Linked DNA regions of Pleomorphomonas sp. T1.2MG-36. Each later gene encodes a partner of the first gene's protein in a complex. Links are inferred from orthologs where the notes say so. Each region holds a gene or a part of one and is shown in the gene's direction. Other genes may lie near its edges.

What was found. Proteins that work in one complex are often made in the same cells at the same time.
Region 2: the proteins of QQZ18_RS12710 (region 1) and dnaN are in contact, whole or in part, in a solved structure (PDB 1OK7), measured with the Escherichia coli proteins. The link is inferred for Pleomorphomonas sp. T1.2MG-36 from one-to-one orthologs.

The regions. Positions count from the first base shown.
Region 1 is NZ_CATNLY010000023.1:264,717-267,707, forward strand. The notes cover bases 61-2,980. They hold QQZ18_RS12710 (DNA polymerase IV), read left to right. Parts: upstream 61-837; coding sequence 838-2,124; downstream 2,125-2,980. Other genes in these bases: QQZ18_RS12700 (response regulator), read right to left, coding at 61-338; QQZ18_RS12705 (DUF3572 domain-containing protein), read left to right, coding at 512-799; QQZ18_RS23820 (PilZ domain-containing protein), read left to right, coding at 2,275-2,757; QQZ18_RS12715 (Lrp/AsnC family transcriptional regulator), read right to left, coding at 2,687-2,980. In the rest of the region: more of QQZ18_RS12700, read right to left, coding at 1-60; more of QQZ18_RS12715, read right to left, coding at 2,981-2,991. UniProt on the Escherichia coli protein: Poorly processive, error-prone DNA polymerase involved in translesion repair and untargeted mutagenesis. Copies undamaged DNA at stalled replication forks, which arise in vivo from mismatched or misaligned primer ends.
Region 2 is NZ_CATNLY010000045.1:189,014-192,002, forward strand. The notes cover bases 1-2,918. They hold dnaN (DNA polymerase III subunit beta), read left to right. Parts: upstream 1-859; coding sequence 860-1,978; downstream 1,979-2,918. Other genes in these bases: dnaA (chromosomal replication initiator protein DnaA), read left to right, coding at 1-534; recF (DNA replication/repair protein RecF), read left to right, coding at 1,999-2,918. Outside these bases: more of recF, read left to right, coding at 2,919-2,989. UniProt on the Escherichia coli protein: Confers DNA tethering and processivity to DNA polymerases and other proteins. Acts as a clamp, forming a ring around DNA (a reaction catalyzed by the clamp-loading complex) which diffuses in an ATP-independent manner freely and bidirectionally along dsDNA.

The DNA.
Region 1 (2,991 bases):
ATGAACTTTGAAACCGAAATCGGCTTGGAAATATAAGCCTCGCAGCCGCCTTGGCGAATGCGTTCCTCGTCGCCCTTCATGGCAAAGGCGGTGACCGCCACCACCGGGATCGAGCGCAACTCGTCATCTTCCTTCAGCCACTTGGTGACCTCCAACCCCGACACTTCCGGGAGCTGGATGTCCATGAGAATGAGGTCCGGCCGGTGGGTGCGCACCAGATCCAGGGCTTCGATCCCATTGCGTGTTTGAATCGTGCGATAACCATGCGCTTCCAGGAGATCGTGGAAGAGCTTCATGTTGAGCTCGTTGTCCTCGACGATGAGAACTGTCTTGGCCATTCGACTCTCTTTCCGCCTCGCGCACCGATTTTACCGGGTGCTTGGCGGGTTTCGCTCCAGCGCACTCGGCTCGTACGCAGGAACGCCTTCCGGTGGGGATAGGTTGCCACACTGATTCCAGTATAACAAATATAGTACGGATTCCTTTAGCAATCCCAAACGGTGGACCAAACATGCCCATTGGCAAAAGGCTTAGCGTCGACGAGGCGGAAGGGTTGGCCATTTCCGCCCTCGCCTACCTTGCAGGAAATCCGGATGCGCTTGGCCGCTTCCTGTCACTTTCGGGCATAGGACCGGCGGATCTTCGGACGGCGGCGCGCGAGCCCGGCTTCCTGGCCGGGGTGCTGGAGTTCTTTCTTGCCGACGAATCGTTGCTGCTATCCTTCGTCGAAGAGGTGCAGATAAGGCCGACCATGATCGCGGTGGCCCGCCATGCCCTGGTCGGCGACAGCGAGTTCTGATCGGCCGGCGGAGAGCGGAGGGCCGGCGGGAGGGAAACATGTCCGAGGCGTCGATTGGCTTCTGCAAGGATTGCCTCGCCCCGGCGCCGGCAGAAGGGCGCCGCTGTCCGGCCTGCGGCGGTCCTCGCCTTCTCCGTCACCCCGAGCTTCACCGCCTCGTCATCGCCCATGTCGATTGCGACGCCTTTTATGCCTCCGTTGAAAAGCGCGATGACCCTTCGCTCGCCAGCAAGCCGCTGATCATCGGCGGCGGCAAGCGCGGCGTCGTGTCGACGGCCTGCTACATTGCCCGCATCAGCGGCGTGCGCTCGGCCATGCCGATGTTCAAGGCCTTGCAGCTTTGCCCCGATGCGGTGGTGATTCGGCCCAACATGGAGAAGTACGCGCGCGTCGGCCGGGAGATTCGGCGGCGGATGCTCGAGCTGACGCCACTCGTCGAGCCGCTGTCCATCGACGAAGCCTTTCTCGACTTGTCGGGCACGGAGAAGCTGCATCGCGCCAGCCCGGCGCTGGTGCTGGCCCGCTTTGCCAGGGAGGTGGAGCGCGAGGTGGGCATCACCGTTTCGGTCGGGCTCGCCGCCAACAAGTTTCTCGCCAAGATCGCTTCCGATCTCGACAAGCCCAGGGGCTTTTCGGTGATCGGGCAGACGGAGGCCGCAGCCTTTCTGGCGCCGCGACCGGTCACGACGATCTGGGGTGTCGGCCGCGCGTTCTCCGAGCGCCTTGCCGCCGACGGCTTCCGGACGGTAGGCGATTTGCAGACGGCCGATCCGGCCCGGCTTGCCAGCCGCTACGGCGCGCTCGGCCTCAGGATCGTCAAGCTGTCGCATGGCGAGGACAACCGGCACGTCGTTCCCAACTCGAAGCGCAAAAGCGTCGGTTCGGAGGTGACGTTCTTCGAAGATCTGGCCGACGTCCGCGACCTCCGGCCGATCCTGCGCGAACAGGCGGAGCGCGTGTCCTTCGGACTCAAGCACGAAGACATCGCCGGCTCCTCGGTCACGCTGAAGCTCAAGACCGCCGACTTCAAGCTGAGGACCAGAACCAGACGCCTTGCCGACCCGACCCAGCTCGCCGACCGCATCTTCGCAGCCGCCGACGCGCTCCTTGCGGAGGAAGCGCATGGCCAGAAGTATCGTCTCCTGGGCGTCGCGGTGGCCGACCTATGCGAAAGCCGCTTCGCCGACCCGGCCGATCTCGTCGACCAGAAGGCAATGCGCAAGGCGGCGGCCGAACGGGCGATGGACGAGGTCAGGCAGAAGTTCGGCAAGCGGGCGCTCGAAACCGGACTGGTCTTCGACAATCATCGCCGTAACAAGGAGTGAACAAACACTCCGCAGGACCTGGCAGCGTTCATTAATCACATCAACCGCTTACTGTTCATTAAGATCGATTTTCATCAACTTGTCGCATTCGTTGAACACAACCCGGGAATGTGGCATCACCTGTGAAAATCATCATAAAGCCATTTCTTGATGCTCAGGCCGTCCGCCCACGATCCCGCGCTGTCCGATCTGCTCCACCGTCTGCGCCATCCCGCGGTGCGCAGCTTTGACGGGCGCCGCGAACCGCGTCAGGCGTGCAACCGCGTCGCCGCCCTCAATCGCGAGGGATTGTCGACGCCGATCGGCTGCGTTATCGAGGATCTCAGCCCTTCCGGCTGCCGCCTGCGTCTGACGGCGCGCGCGCATTTCGCTCCCGACGACCTCGTAAGCTTGTTCATTCCCAGTTGCCGCCGCGTGTTCACGGGCCGGGCCGTCTGGCAGAGAGGCGACGAGATCGGCGTCATGCTCGACGCCAGTCAGGACATCGGCCGGCCGCAGCTTGACAGTTGGACCACGGACGTCGTGATCGCGGTCGGCGGACCGCCCTCCAATTGTCGTGGTGTCAGCCCCGGCTCAGGCGGGCGCGCGTCGTGCGTGGCGTCGTCAAGAGCAGGCTGGTGTCGGACCCGGTAATGCCGGGCAACAGGCGGATGCGACGCAGCACGGTATCGAAGTCCGTGAGCGTCGCGGCACCCAACTCGACCACGAGATCCCAGCGGCCGTTGGTAGTGTGGATTGCCGCCACCTCGGGAAAGCCCCCGAGCTGACGGATGACCTTGTCCAGTACGTGCCCCTCGATCTCGATCATCATGATCGCCCGAACCGGCACCTCGATGGCGTCGTTGCGCAGGATCACCGTGTAGCCGA
Region 2 (2,989 bases), on another replicon or contig:
CCCGACGCGGCCTTGCGCCGCTCCATCGTCGAGCGCCGCATCGCGCTCACCGCCCAGCACATGCCCGGCTTTTCCGTTCCTGACGACGTCATCGACTTTATCGTTCGCAACGTCACCACGTCGGGCCGCGACCTTGAGGGCGCGGTGACGCGCCTTGCCGGCCACAATCAGCTGACCGGCCTGACGCTGTCGCTCGCCATGGCCGAGACCACGCTGAAAGACCTCATTCGCGTCACCGATACTCGGCGCGTCAAGATCGAGGACATCCAGCGCGTCGTCTCCAAGCACTACAACGTCTCCAAGCAGGATCTGCTGTCGTCGCGCCGTACCCGGTCCATCGTCTGGCCGCGCCAGATCGCCATGTACCTGGCCAAGTCGCTGACGCTGCGCTCGCTGCCCGAAATCGGCCGGCGCTTCGGTGGTCGCGATCACACCACCGTTCTGCATGCTGTGCGCAAGGTCGAGGAGATACTCAGCTCCGACGAGGCGCTGACGCAGGAGATCGAGGTCCTGAAGCGCATGCTCGAGGCTTGATCTCAGGGCCGGTACGGAAAAACGCCTGCGAAAACCCGTGCCGTTGACGGCATGCTGGCTTGCGGAAATCGGCAGTTGCCGTAATGTGCTTTTCCCCGCTGCCGCCCTGGTGGCGACGGGGAGAACGGCCTAGAGCGTTCGCCGGCCCGACCGCAAGATCGGGCGATAGGTGGGCGCTTCGGATTGTTTACGGGAGCAGCCGTGTTTCGGTCAGGCGTGTCCTGCCTGATCGACGGGTGTTCATCGCCAGATTTTCCGGAGGCCGCGCCGGTCGTGCCCAGCGCGACCGTCCTGTGCGCGGCAGCCACGACAGACGGGTTTATCCATGCGCGTTACGCTGGAGCGGTCGCACCTCCTCGCTTCCCTTACCCACGTCCACCGTGTCGTCGAGCGTCGGAATACCATTCCGATTCTCTCGAACGTGCTGATCCGGACCGACGACGGCCAGCTCAAGCTGAAGGCGACCGACCTCGATCTCGAGGCGCAGGAGTCGGTGCCGGCCGTGGTCGAGCGCCCCGGCGCCACGACGGTGCCGGCGCACATGTTCTACGACATCGTGCGCAAGCTGCCCGAAGGCTCGCAGGTTTCGCTGGAGGCATCGGCCGACGGCGCCACGCTTTCCATCTCCTCGGGTCGCTCGCGCTTCTCGCTGCAGATGCTGCCGGAGAGCGATTTCCCCGACATCACGGTCGGCGATCTCAGCCATTCGTTCACGCTGGAAGCCGGAGATCTCAAGCGGCTGATCGATCGGACGCAGTTCGCCATCTCCAACGAGGAGATCCGCTACTATCTGAACGGCATCTTCCTGCACACGGTCGACGGCCCTGACGGCGCGCTGTTCCGGGCCGTCGCCACCGACGGTCATCGTCTTGCCCGGGCCGATATCGCCGCTCCGAAGGGCGCCGAGGGCATGCCGGGCATCATCGTGCCTCGCAAGACGGTTGGCGAAATCCAGCGTCTCATCGAGGATCCCAAGGCTGAGCTCAAGGTCGAGCTGTCGGACGCCAAGATCAGACTGACGGTCGGCAACGTGGTGCTGACGTCCAAGCTGATCGATGGCACCTTCCCCGACTACGGCCGAGTGATCCCGCAGGGCAATGACAAGGAACTGCGCGTCGACAAGGCCGAGTTCGCCGAAGCGGTCGATCGCGTTTCCACCATCTCGTCCGAGCGCGGCCGCGCCGTGAAGCTGGCACTTGCCGAAGGGCGCCTCATTCTCACCGTCGTCAACCCGGACTCGGGTACCGCCACCGAGGAGGTGATGGTCGACTATGCCGACACGCCACTCGAGATCGGCTTCAATGCCCGTTATCTCCTGGACATTGCCGGGCAGCTGACGTCGGAGACGGCGGTGTTCCATCTTGCCGATGCCGGCTCTCCGACACTGATCCAGGATGCCGGCGACGGCGCCACGCTTTATGTGCTGATGCCGATGCGGGTGTGATCTGCCGCCGCTGGAATGCCATGACAGAATCCCGTCCGGAGGCGAAGGTGCGCGTGAGCCGCCTTCGCCTCAACGATTTCCGCAACCATGCCGACCTCTCGCTCGATTTCCCGGGCCGGTCGGTGGTGCTCGTCGGCCAGAACGGCGTCGGCAAGACCAATGTTCTCGAGGCTCTGTCGCTGCTTTCCCCGGGCAGGGGTTTCCGGCGGGCGACGCTCGCCGAGATGGCGCGGCTTGGCGGTTCTGGCGGCTTTTCCGTGCTGGCCAATGTGGAGGGTGCCTACGGCGCGGTGCGCATCGGCACCGGGTCGGGCCCGGACGAGCCGGCGCGGCGGCTGCTTGTCGATGGTGAGCCCCAGAAAGGCAGCGAGCGGCTTTCCGATCATCTGCGGCTCATCTGGCTCGTCCCGGCCATGGATGGCCTGTTCATGGGGCCTGCGGGCGATCGACGCCGCTTCCTCGACCGGCTGGTGCTGGCGGTCGATCCGGCGCACGGTCGGCGCGTGTCGTCCTATGAACAGTCGGTTGCCTCCCGCAACCGACTGCTTGAGGCACGCGATGCCGATGCTGCTTGGCTCGACGCCGTCGAAGCCGAAATCGCCGCGACCGGCGTCGCCGTGGCTGCGGCTCGGCGCGAGACGGTGCATTGCCTTGCCCGCTTGATCGCGGCGCGTCCGGATGGCGACGATGTCTTCCCGCGTGCCTCGGTTCAGCTGACCGGCGACGTCGATGCGGCGCTCGATGGCGCGGCGGCGGCCGACGTCGAGGACTGGTTGAGAGCCGATCTCAGGGCGGGTCGCTCCCGCGACCGTGCGGCCGGCCGAACGCTCGTCGGTCCGCATCGCTCCGATCTTTCGGTGCGCCACGCTGAAAAGGACATGCCGGCGTCGGCGTCTTCGACGGGCGAGCAGAAGGCGTTGCTCACCGGCCTCGTGCTGGCGCAGGCGGCCTTGGTCACCGAACTGACCGGCAGCCCTCCGGTGCTTCTGCTCGACGAAGTGGCCGCCCACC